Regions from separate parts of the Peribacillus sp. Bi134 genome, predicted to be linked through region 3. Evidence: riboswitches for the same ligand, from Rfam matches in the RefSeq annotation. Region 3 holds a riboswitch; each other region holds the start of a gene.
The links. A riboswitch is a leader RNA that binds a small molecule or an ion and turns the genes downstream of it on or off. The one in region 3 is predicted to bind S-adenosylmethionine.
Positions count from the first base shown of each region.

Region 1 (4,254 bases), on a different contig from region 3:
ATTTATTTTGTATTCTGACAGGTAATCCCTACTTTGTCAATAAGTTTTAACTATTTAAGGGTGAATTAATCGGATATATCATTGTGGTTAAAATAATTTTAATTTACTTATCCGTTCCACAGCCTCTTTCAGCCGTTCTTCCGAAGTCAGCAGCCCTACCCTGACATAACCTTCGCCAAATTCACCAAATCCATTCCCTGCGGCAACAGCAACGTGGGCATGCGTTAATAAATAGTCTGCAAAACTCTCGGACGTAAAACCTTTAGGTACCTTGAGCCAGGCAAAAAATGATGCCGCAGGAGCTTTGACATCCCAGCCGATTGCCCTCAATCCCTCAATGAAAATATTCCTTCGCCCCTCGTACATCTGCACTAACTGCTCTACACAGCTCTGCGAGTCAAGCAAAGCGCTTGCGGCAGCTTCTTGTATCGCCGGGAAGAGACTCACATAAAGATGGTCTTGTAATAGTTCAAGAGCTTCTATGACACTCTTATTCCCCACTGCGAAGCCGACTCTCCACCCTGCCATATTGTATGTTTTCGATAGTGTGTATATTTCTATTCCTATTTCCTTCGCTCCCTCTGACTGGAGAAAGCTTATCGGTTTTTTTCCGTCGAATCCTATCGCCCCATAAGCGAAGTCGTGGACCACACAAATTGAATGCTCTTTTGCAGTAGAGACGGTCTCATCAAAGAAACTTTCAGTTGCAGAAGCACCTGTGGGATTGTTCGGATAGTTCAAGAACATCATTTTGGCTTTATCAAGCACTTCTTTATGTATGTCACTGTATTTTGGAAGAAAATCATTTTCTTCTGTCAAGGGCATGAATTCGGTCTTTGCCTGGGCTAAAACAACACCGGAAAGATAATCCGGATAGCCGGGATCCGGAACAAGGATCGTATCACCCGGATTCAATAAACACTGCGGCAGTTCGACAAGGCCTGCCTTTCCCCCGAAGAGAATCGCCACTTCACTTTTCGGATCCAGCTTGACACCGAATTCACGTTCATAAAAGACGGCAGCAGCATCTTTTAAATATTGATGCCCCCGGAATGGCGAATATTTATGATTAATCGTTTTTTCAGCGGCAGACTGCAAGCTTTTCACGATATGGTCTGGTGTCGGCTGATCAGGGTTTCCCTGGCCTAAATTAATGACATCATGTCCTTGCTCCGTGATGGCATTGACTTTTGCGACTAGTGAGGCAAAAAACTGCTTGGGCAGGTCCTGAAGCTGTCTGGATTTTTCGAATTGCACCATTTATACACCTTCTCTGAAATTTCTTGAAATTCTAGACACAAATGATATATGTTTATCATAGTCTTGTAAAGCATTTTTTACATGTGGGGGTTTTAAACGATGAAGTGGAAAATAGCTTGTATTCAAATGGATATAGCATTCGGGCAACCGGATATCAATTTTCAGGTTGCGGAACAATGGTTGGAAAAAGCAGCACGGTCAGAACCCGATATCGTCATTTTACCAGAGCTTTGGACAACCGGATACGACTTAAGCAGGTTAAATGAGATTGCTGATCAAGAGGCGGAAAAAACGATTGAATTTCTTAAAACACAGGCAAGGAAACACGAGATTCACATCGTAGGCGGTTCCATTGCGAAAAAAACAAGCAAGGGAATCTATAACACCATGATCATCATCGATAAACAGGGAAGTCTCATAAAAGAATATGATAAGCTTCACTTATTTCAGTTAATGGATGAACATCATTTCCTGAAGCCAGGAGAAAAGGATGGTTTATTTACTCTTGATGAAAAAATATGTGCTGGTTTCATTTGTTATGACATCCGTTTCCCTGAATGGCAGCGAGCCCATACCGCTAAAGGCGCCGAAGTTCTATTCGTTACGGCTGAATGGCCAAAGCCGAGACTCGATCACTGGAGAGCCTTATTGATTAGCCGTGCCATCGAGAACCAAGCCTATGTAGTAGCCGTTAATCGCTCAGGCTCTGATGTCAATAATATATTTGCCGGTCATTCCCTGATTATTGATCCTTGGGGAAATATCATAAGTGAAGCCGGAGAAGGAAACGAACTCCTGACAGGCACCTTGGACTTCAATAAAGTTACGGAAGCACGTAACAAAATACCTGTATTCGAAGATCGCCGTCCTGATTTTTATTAAATTACCCATTGACAAACTATTTAAAAAGTTGATATTATTTTCCCGAAGATTAAAATTTCAGAAAACATTTACTCTTATCAAGAGCAGGCTGAGGGATAAAGGCCCTATGAAGCCCAGCAACCGACTGTAATACCATTGTGAAATGGGGCGGATTCACCGCCGGATTATAAAATCCACAGAGCACGGTGCTAATTCCACCAGAATTCATATTCTGGAAGATAAGAGGTCCGAAGCCAAAACTTCTGCCTCTTTCTATATGAAAGAGGCTTTTTTATTCTTATTTTGAATCCGGAGGGGAAAAGAATGACTCAAAACCATTCAAATTTTAAGAGATTGACAAACGAAACAGCTATAACCCTTGCAAAAAAACTTGGGTTGGTCAATGCGGATGCAAGTTTAACATGTAAAGAAATCGGCGATGGAAACTTAAATTATGTTTTTCATATTACAGACACAGTCACAAATAAAGGAATTATCATTAAACAAGCGGTTCCTTATGCCAAGGTACTTGGCGAAGGTTGGCCGCTGACATTGAAAAGGGCTGCAATTGAAGCGAATGCGCTGATTCATTTCAGAAGTTATTGCCCAGAATTCGTACCGCAAGTCTATTATTCTGATGAAAAGCTTGCCATCACGGTCATGGAGGATTTATCCCATTTGAAAATCGTTAGAACAGGATTGATCGAAGGCGATTCATATCCATTGCTTTCACAGCATATTGGTGAATATGTTGCGAAAACGGCATTTTATACATCCGATTATCATTTAGAACCCTCTGCCAAAAAGGAAGTTGCCCGACATTTCACGAATCCCGAACTCTGCAAAATCACTGAGGTCTTCATTTTCACAGATCCATTTTTTGAGGAACTCCCGGGAGATTTCGAGGTGGAATTGACTGATGCCGCCAAAAATATATGGAATGATAAAGCAGTGATCCTCGAGGTCGCTAAGCTGAAACAAAGCTTTGAAACCGAGCAGGAAGCCTTGCTTCATGGAGATTTACATACTGGAAGTATATTTGCAAGTGAAACTGAAACAAAGGTTATTGATCCAGAATTCGCTTTTTATGGTCCAGTTGGTTTTGACCTTGGTCAATACACTGCCAACCTTCTCTTTCAGGCAGTCACACGTAATAGCGTTGGAAAGGAAGAGATTTTCACACACCTTAATGAATTTTGGAATGCCTTTGAAGAAACTTATTCCGAATTATGGGAAGGCCAAAATAAAAGCCCATTTCGTCACGTGAAAGGTTATCTGCCTTATTTACTGACAAAATTCAAAAAAGATGCATTCGGCTTTTCCGGCTGTGAACTGATTCGGCGAACCATCGGACTTTCCCATGTTGCCGATTTAAATGTCATTGAAGATAAAGAAACAAGGATCGCTGCCAAAACGGCTACATTGGAAATTGGTGCTTTTTTAATTAAAAAACGGGAAGAATTGGATGTTCCAGCTGTCATTGAAGCCTTGAAGCAACGTACACTGCCATCTTATTCAACCATTTAAAAGGAGACCTGCACATGACAACACATGCACCATTACCTTATTCGGTACAATGGGCTGATACCCATATTACATTATTAAATCAACAAGCCCTTCCTTCCATAACTGAATTCATTGAACTTCATTCTGTTGATGATGTGTATGACAGCATTTTGACATTAAAAGTTCGCGGTGCCCCAGCAATTGGACTGACGGCAGCATTTGGTGTTGCACTTGGTGCGAAACAGGAAACAACCGCTGAATTAGCCGAATTCAAGAAAAATGTATCAAGGCATATTGAAAAACTCGCATCATCACGGCCAACTGCTGTCAACCTTTTTTGGGCGTTAAGGAGGATGGAAAATACTCTGGAAGCTGCGCAAAGCATTTCAACTGCCAAGGAAGCACTTGTATCGGAGGCTAAAGCCATCTTTGCTGAAGATGAAGAAATGTGCAGGAAAATCGGGGAACATGGTTTATCCTTATTCACTAGAGGAGATTCCATTCTAACGCATTGCAACGCTGGGGGAATTGCCACGGCTCGGTATGGCACAGCCTTGGCTCCCTTCCACCTGGCAAAGGAAAAGGACTTTCCGCTAAAAGTGTATGCATGTGAAACCAGGCCTGTCC
Region 1 covers NZ_CAKKLN010000001.1:52,955-57,208, reverse strand. The annotation lists gene LQ188_RS00305 (pyridoxal phosphate-dependent aminotransferase) at 88-1,260, opposite strand; gene LQ188_RS00300 (carbon-nitrogen family hydrolase) at 1,360-2,142, shown strand; SAM riboswitch class I at 2,214-2,367, shown strand; gene mtnK (S-methyl-5-thioribose kinase) at 2,446-3,648, shown strand; gene mtnA (S-methyl-5-thioribose-1-phosphate isomerase) at 3,663-4,254, shown strand, end outside.
Region 1: linked by a shared signal. The riboswitch ahead of mtnK (S-methyl-5-thioribose kinase) and the one ahead of LQ188_RS07260 (Na+/H+ antiporter NhaC family protein) in region 3 are both predicted to bind S-adenosylmethionine.

Region 2 (4,254 bases), on a different contig from region 3:
CTTCCGAGAGGTACGCCAATGATAAGGGAAGCTGTAAACCCCATGACAACTGTCGCAATAGAACTTGCTTTTTTATCTGGCGGAGCAAGCTTAGCGGCAATATTCAGAGCGGTGACTACAACCAATCCTGCACCAAGTGCCATGATTATGCGTGCAAATAGAAACGGTCCAAAGCCTGGTAATAGAAAGGCAAGCAGGTTGGACACTATGAATAGTCCAAGGGAATACAACATTAATTTTCGTCTGTCTAAACTTGCTGTCAAAGCCATTAGAATGGGTGTACCGATTGCGTAGACAAGGGAGAAAATTGTAATGAGCTGTCCTGCGGCAGCAAGGGTAACTCCAAGAGAATCCGCAATCTTATCCAAAATTCCGGATATGATGAATTCGGATGTTCCTACTAAAAAACTGATTATCGCCAACATGTAAATTTTCCATGTATTAAGCAAAATAGATTCACTCCTCATTAATGATTATCAATTTTATATAAAGATATATCGGAATATGTTAATATGTATGGATAAAAAAATAAACATATCGCGAAATGTCGAACTGTTAGGGGGGGGAAATGAACCCAACCCTCTAAGGTACGGATCAGGTTCATTTTCATACTTCTTCTTTCAAGAAATCAGTAATTTTTGAGATTGCATCTTCATCTCGTTTGTAATACGTAAACTTTCCTATCCGCTCCGTTTTAATCAATCCTGCTCTAAGAAGCATCGAGAGGTATTGAGAGGCCGTGGACTGGGTCATGTTTAATTTTTCCGTAATCTGACTTACGCAAACGCCGGTTTCCTTCATGTCTATTCCCTCATGAGGGGTGAAGTGGAGTTCAGGCGCCTTGAGCCATTGTAAGATTTGCAACCTGGATTCATTGGATAATGCTTTAAATATCTCGATTGTTTTCATACATTTCATTATATCGAGAATTATCGATATGTCAAATGATTTTAACATTAATCGTTAATTTCATAAATCAAAACTTGATACCGTTATTCAAAAGAGCCATTAAAGGAATGGAAATGTATTATTGCAAGGACCTAATCGGCTCCCTAATAAGTGCTGCCGATTAGGTTATTCGAATCCTGTAAATCAGTATTAAAGTTTCCGCAAAAAAATCATTCCCACACTTCTTTTGCTACATCAACGACGAATTTCAGCTTTTCCCATTGCTGTTCTTCGGTTAGCTTGTTGCCGTGATGGGTGGAGGCGAAGCCGCATTGAGGGCTTAAGCATAATTGTTCGAGAGCAACGAAGTGCGAGGCTTCTTTAATGCGTGCCTTAACAGCTTCCTTGTCTTCGATTTCCCCATTTTTTGAAGTGACGACCCCCAGTACAACCTGTGCACCGCCATTTGGAATGTATTCCAATGGTTTGAAATCCCCTGAGCGTTGATCATCATATTCCAAGAAGAATCCATCCACTTTTTCTTTTGCCAATAAAGTGGGAGCGATACGGGCATAGCTTCCTTCAAACGCCCAAGTCGACTGATAGTTTCCGCGACATAGGTGGGTAGTGACGACAAGGTCTTCTGGTTTGCCTTCCAATGCTCCATTAATGACACGAAGTGCAAGATCAATTAACTGTTCCCTCGTATATTTTCCATCTTTGAACTGGAAATCTGGAGCTGAAAGTCTGGCAATATATACATCATCCAATTGAAGATAACGCACACCTGCTTCATAAAAGGCTTTCAAAGCATGCTGATAGGCTTTGATGATATCATTTGCATAGTCTTCGATATCAGGGTAGATGTCTTCATTATGAATACCTGCAGCAAATAATTGATTCGGACTGGGAATCGTTTGCTTGGCAACGGCACGTCCGTTCACGATTTTGTTCAATTCAATGAAATCACGAATGAAGGGATGTTCAGGATTGAATGAAACCTTCCCGGTATTGCGAACGTTATATCTCTCTGTTTCCACACCATCGAATGTGAGACCTTTTTCAGTCACATATCCCTCGATGCCATTTAAATGTTCGAGGAAGTCAAAGTGCCACCATGTTCGTCTGAACTCGCCGTCCGTAACAGCCTCTAATCCAACTTCAATTTGTTTATCGACAATCCGTTTGATTTCTTCGGTTTCAATTTCACGAAGGCGCTCTGCTGAAAGGGTACCCTCCCTAAATTGCTTTCTGGCAATATGTAAACGTTCCGGTCTTAATAAACTTCCGACGTGATCGGCCCTGAATGGTGCTTTCGTTAATGTGATTGACATGTTGCATTCCTTCTTTCCTTTTAAAAATAAAAAACCTCTTCTTAAAAAATAAGAAGAGGTGTTGGCAACAAAGCTATATACTCTTCTTATCTTCAAGTTTTTACACTTCTGGAATTAGCACAGTACATGAATAGTCTGTTGCTGAGGCATCAAAGGGCCAGTCCCTCCACCTCTCTGGATAAGAGTTGTCTATTAAATTAATTATGACTATACAGGTAGTTTTTACAAAGGTCAAGAGCTGGAGGTTGAATATTTAGAATATACCGTTTATTAATCGGACTGAAATGTTAACGGCATCAGGGAATCCGGCATAAGCTTTGAGTGGGGAGGGAATGCAAGGATGAGTCCATTCAAAAGTGGCATACCGATAACGGTAACTGAAGCCATGGTAGAGAGAATCATAAAAATGAAATCATCTGGTCAGGATATTAAAGTCGAGATTACGCCGAAGCATATTGTGCTTTCCGGAACGATGGAAGTGAAAAAAATGATGTTTAAGAAAAACGTAGCTTTCCGGATTACATTAAAACCGGTTCATGTGGAAAAAAGAACGATTTCATTTGAATTAGTGGAAATGGAACCAGTTGACAGGAATTTCATCAACCAAAGGATATTTAACAGACCGCCATTTTTTGAATTTGAAAAAAGAACGATCAAAATGAATGTTAATGCTTGGAACATCGTGAGAAAAATTCCGGTGGGCACAATTAAATCGTATGAACTTGTCGAAGGTGCATTGATAATGAAACTTTCTTTATGAGTTAAGGGATATTTTACATACAACCTTATCCGCAATCTATAAAGGGAGTGCCAGGTATGTTAGTGTTATTGTGAGATTGTCATGAAAAAAATGTGATTGATAAATCAAGCTCTTTAAAATATACTAAATAACTTGAAGTTTTGAGTTCTTCTGGGAATGAGGAGGATAATGATGGATCAAAAGATTTTGCCTGCTTCAGCAAGCATGAAGGATTTTGAAAGATTTCTAGAAAGTTCCTATGAAATAGGTGTGTTTCTTGATTTGCATATATCACAATTGAAAAATGTAAGTATGATGGCAAAACAACATAATAAGAAAATGATTTATCATGTCGATTTGATCCATGGCATAAGAAGTGATGAGTACGCGACAGAATTCATTTGTCAGGAATATAATCCCTATGGGCTGATTTCGACTAAATCAAGCGTTATATTGAAGGCGAAGCAAAAGGGGGTCATTGCCATCCAGCGAATCTTTTTAATAGACTCACATGCGCTTGAGAAAAGTTATAAGCTGGTGCAGAAAACCAAGCCGGATTATATCGAAGTATTGCCGGGCGCCATGCCATGGATGATAAAAGAAGTGAAGGAACGATTGCAGACACCGATTTTTGCAGGCGGCCTCATACGTACTTCGGATGAAGTCCTGAATGCCCTTGATGCTGGAGCTTCGTCGATCACCACATCCAAAACTGAATTATGGGATATCGTCTAATAGGGGAAAATTGAAAAAAATTACAGAAAAATAGATTAATTTTTCACAAAATATTGACAGCGTTTTCATAACCTAGTATATTTTACAGTACAAGTTAATATATGTGACGGAGACTAGGAGATTCACAACAGATCTATTCATAATTTATTTATGAAGATAGTTCTGCTGTGGATCTCCTTTTATTTGTTGGCAAGGTTTAATAATTTAACAGGGGAGGGGTTTTATCATGACTCCATTTTGGGGAGAAGTGTTAGGCACGATGATATTAGTTGTATTCGGAGCAGGTATTGGGGCTGGTTCATCCTTAAAGGGTTCCTATGCAAAGGATGCCGGCTGGATCGTTATCACGATTGCGTGGGGATTGGCGGTTACCATGGGTGTTTTTGCAGTGGGTTCCATAAGCGGGGCGCATTTAAACCCGGCGGTCACAGTAGGTTTTGCCATTATTGGAGAATTTCCATGGAGTGATGTGCCCGGTTACATCGTTGCCCAGATGATTGGCGCGATACTCGGCGCGACTCTAGTATTCCTGCACTATTTGCCACACTGGAAAGCTAC
Region 2 covers NZ_CAKKLN010000002.1:585,448-589,701, forward strand. The annotation lists gene LQ188_RS05800 (MFS transporter) at 1-449, opposite strand, end outside; gene LQ188_RS05805 (metalloregulator ArsR/SmtB family transcription factor) at 607-909, opposite strand; gene LQ188_RS05810 (5-methyltetrahydropteroyltriglutamate--homocysteine S-methyltransferase) at 1,119-2,222, opposite strand; SAM riboswitch class I at 2,306-2,407, opposite strand; gene LQ188_RS05815 (hypothetical protein) at 2,563-2,982, shown strand; gene LQ188_RS05820 (glycerol-3-phosphate responsive antiterminator) at 3,154-3,696, shown strand; gene LQ188_RS05825 (MIP/aquaporin family protein) at 3,923-4,254, shown strand, end outside.
Region 2: linked by a shared signal. The riboswitch ahead of LQ188_RS05810 (5-methyltetrahydropteroyltriglutamate--homocysteine S-methyltransferase) and the one ahead of LQ188_RS07260 (Na+/H+ antiporter NhaC family protein) in region 3 are both predicted to bind S-adenosylmethionine.

Region 3 (4,254 bases):
AGTTATTCAATCCATGTTCTATGGACTAAGACCCATTGTCACTAGTTTAATCCTCTTTGCAGCAATCAGCTTTGCACTTTCCAATAATATGATAGCGCTGAACTTTTCTTGGCATGCGATAAGCTTATTACTCGTTTTTGGATTATCGTTATTTGCCCTAATGAAATTACGCTGGCACCCAGCCTATGTCATTATCCTTTCCGGTTTAGTTGGTGTTGTCCTCTATTCATGACAGGTGTCGCACACACAACCATCATTAATTTGGACCGGAATTAAGCAGAAAAATTGAAGAATGATTGATACTATATAAATGGGAGAAAACTTGATAATGTTTATGTATTTACCATACAAAAAACACCCTGTATCCAATGATTCAGGGTGTTCAGACTGTAGACAAACTCGATGAAATTTTAGGGGTTTGTACAATTTGAACGTTGATTTCCCCTCCAGGCACTCGCTTTCCGCGGGCGGTCCGGGAGCCTCCTCGGCGCCTTTGCGCCTGCGGGGTCTCCCCTGGACTCGCTTTTCCCGCAGGAGTATCGCACACCCGCTCCAATCAACTTTGTTTTAACTTTTAGTTCTTCGATCCATTATTTCCCGGCTGAAACCGTGGAAAACCAATCAAGATGGCAATGACGCCACAAAATCCAATTAGTATTGGGTAATATGAATACTGCAAGATGCTTATCGGAGAAATCTTTGCTACCCCTGCTGCAACAAGCAGTTGTGCTCCATATGGTATCAACCCTTGGATACAACATGCAAATATGTCAAGCAAGCTCGCTGATTTACGCGGATCAATCCCATACTTTTCAGCGATATTTTTGGCAAGTGGCCCGGCAATGATAATCGAAATCGTGTTATTTGCCGTTGAAAGGTTTGTCAAACCAACAAGCCCTGCAATGCTGAATTCCGCCCCTTTTTTTGATTTGCTATTTCGGGTCACTAGGTGGAGTAGATAATCGATGCCACCATTATGTTTGATAACAGCTACCATACCTGCAATTAAAATGGCAAGGAAGGAGATTTCATACATTCCCGCCATTCCTTCTCCAACTTTTTGAATGACACCCAACGGTTTATAACTTCCATCAGCCAAGCCGATAATTCCGGCAAATACGATTCCGATGGAAAGGACCAGGAACACATTGACTCCTGCCAATGCAGTGATCAATACGCAAAGATATGGAAGAATCTTCACCCAATTATAAGAATGTTGGGAGATGTCAGCTTGTTCACCCATTGTTAAAATTCCAAGGATTGCACATGTGATGATGGCCGCAGGTAAAACGATGAAAAAATTCACTTTAAACTTATCCTTCATTTTCGTTCCCTGAGTTCGAACTGCAGCGATTGTCGTATCTGAAATGAAGGAAAGGTTATCCCCAAACATCGCACCACCAATAACGGCCGCCATTGATAGGGCAAGCGAAATATCTGTTTGCTCACTAATCCCGACCCCGATAGGTGCCAATGCAACAATCGTTCCCATGCTTGTCCCCATGGATAAAGAAATAAAACAAGCAATAATGAATATCCCTACCATTAATAGATTTTGCGGAAAAACAGCTAAGGCAAGATTCACTGTTGATTCAACTGCTCCCATGCCATTGGCAACTTCGGCAAAAGCGCCAGCTAAAAGGAAAATGATAACCATTAACATAATATTGGCGTCCCCGGCACCTTTACAGAAGATATCAACCTTATGATTGAATGTCTCTTTCCGATTCATTGCCAATGCAGCTGCCGAAGCAATTGAAATTGCAACAATCACCGGAAATGAATAAAAATCTTTAGTGATGATTCCGGACCCTATAAATAAAATTAAAAATACGACAAATGGGATCAATGCCCATGGATTCCCTTTATTGTTTGCACTCATGATGTACACCTCTTTTTATTTTTCCCGTGACAGGTGTCACAGCTCTTATTCTATTAACAGCTTTCGCAAATAACTCCAATTTGAACCTACCTGATTATCTAGTCTTGGAGATATAGCAAAAAAACTGGCATAAAAAAGACCCCTTCTATTTAACAACAAGAAGAGGTCTTTTAATTTATAAAAAACACCCTCCTTATCTTTCAGGCAAAAATCAGCCTGCTGGATTTGGCACAGCACTCCATTTAAGTCCGCTGCCGAGACATCTTCGGGCCAGTCCCTCCGTCTCTCTTGATAAGAAGATTACATTATATAATTTATCAAATATTACGATGCCTTCCAGAAAAGTACCACACTGGAAACTTGCTGAAACCATCTGAGTTTGTGAAAGTGACATCGAAAGTCGTTTTGAAAAGCAAATATAACAGTACAGCATTTTGTCTATTTTCGCAAGGGTTAATTTTAAGTATTTTACATGCACTCCTTACTATTTATAAAGAAATCTTGACATGTGCGGTTAATCAGTTTTTTTCATTTATCGGGACGGAATTCATATAAAAAAGAGGTCTTATGACCTCTCAGCAAATTTGTTGTATTAGGTTAGATGAATTATTTTTGGTCGAATTCACATCAGTCGATACCTCAAAGGCTTCCATCTGTTCCGAATCGAATGACTTTAAATACTGCTGCAGATATGCAGGATCATTATTTGTTGGACTCAACCATTCTTTTTCATCTTCTGGTTTAAGGATGACAGGCATACGATCATGAATGCTGGTCATTAGCTCATTAGGAACGGTTGTTATAACGGAGCATGAATAGACGCTGATGCCTTCAGGTGATTTCCAGGATTCCCAGATACCCGCCATTCCAAATGGAGCATGATTCTTCAGTTTTATTCGCATCGGTATTTTTCTTTCCGGTGTCTTCTTCCATTCATAAAAAGAGTCAGCGATTATCAAGCATCTCTTCTTCTTATACGCATTCCTGAAGCTTGCTTTCTCAGCAATGGTTTCCGATCTGGCATTGATCATTTTGTAGCCCACTTTTTCGTCTTTTGCCCAGAAAGGAATGAGTCCCCACCGAAGATATCCAAGTCGATTCCTTGCCCCGTCATTAATGACGGAGAGAACGGATTGGGAGGGAGCAATATTGTAGCTGAATTGGTATTCCCCATCAAACGATCCCTGAATATCAAACCGATCTTTTATTTCTTCAATGTCAGTGAAAAGGGTAAAACGTCCACACATACTATCGCCTACCGTATTAGAATTTATTACAGTGTAACAAATCGAACGGACAGGCACAAATCAGCGTTCTAAAATCCTGATGTCGGTAAATGGTTGATTAAATAATTCGCTGGAAATCAAAAGAGTTCCAAGGACTTCTCTTTCATCTTCAGCTTTAATGATTTCCGACAAGATCAAGGTACTGCCATTCCTGACCGTCACTTTATATTCATTCATAAAAAATCCCCCCTAGATGGTTGTTATTATAAACCAAAAACCCACAAGTATCAGTAGTGAACTTTGGCAGAGCCATGGTTAATCCTATAACGGGGAGTCAAGCAATGGCCCCGACCATTAACGCGTGTAAAGGAGGCGTAAAAAAGACTGTCCATGAATGATTCACGGACAGCCTGGGTGCTGCCAAAGGACTTAGTTTCAATACTTATAATTGAGTATGGAGATAACATTGAGGAAAGCTGGAAGGACCAAATTGGAATTGCCCTCTTCCATATCCATTCATTATTTAAAATGCAGCAAAACTTCATTTATTAAATGTGCTGCCAATGTTACGGTTTTATTATTTTCGTCCAACGAAGGATTCACTTCCGAAATGTCAAAGGAGAGGATTTTTTCATTCGATACGATATGCCTAATAATCGCACGTACCAATTTCGGATTCAGTCCAAACGGCGATGGAGCACTCACCCCAGGTGCATATGCTGAATCAATGACGTCCGTACATAATGTAAGCATAATGTAGTCATTTTTATTAACGAATTCATTTATCCGCCGCTTTGTTTCATCCATTTCGTTCAATGACAAATCTTCTTCCAATATGTAGTCTACCTTACTCCTCTCAGCGGTTTCAAAAAGTGCCTTTGTATTCCCCTGCTTCTGAATTCCGACACATAAATATCCACAACTTTGGTCTTCGTCCAAAATCTGCTTAAACATCGTTCCTGATGAACTTTCTTTTTCATAGGGCCTCATATCAAAGTGCGCGTCAATATTAATGATCCCCAATCTAGCTTTTGGTCCAATGGATTTCCTAATCCCAAGATAATGGCCATACAGGGTTTCGTGCCCTCCCCCAAGTATGATAGGAATCGCTTTAGTCTCCAATATCCGGTCAACAGCCGATCCCAG
Region 3 covers NZ_CAKKLN010000003.1:276,678-280,931, forward strand. The annotation lists gene LQ188_RS07255 (chromate transporter) at 1-232, shown strand, start outside; gene LQ188_RS07260 (Na+/H+ antiporter NhaC family protein) at 575-1,882, opposite strand; SAM riboswitch class I at 2,073-2,180, opposite strand; gene LQ188_RS07265 (SOS response-associated peptidase) at 2,458-3,129, opposite strand; gene LQ188_RS07270 (hypothetical protein) at 3,190-3,345, opposite strand; gene hutG (formimidoylglutamase) at 3,628-4,254, opposite strand, start outside.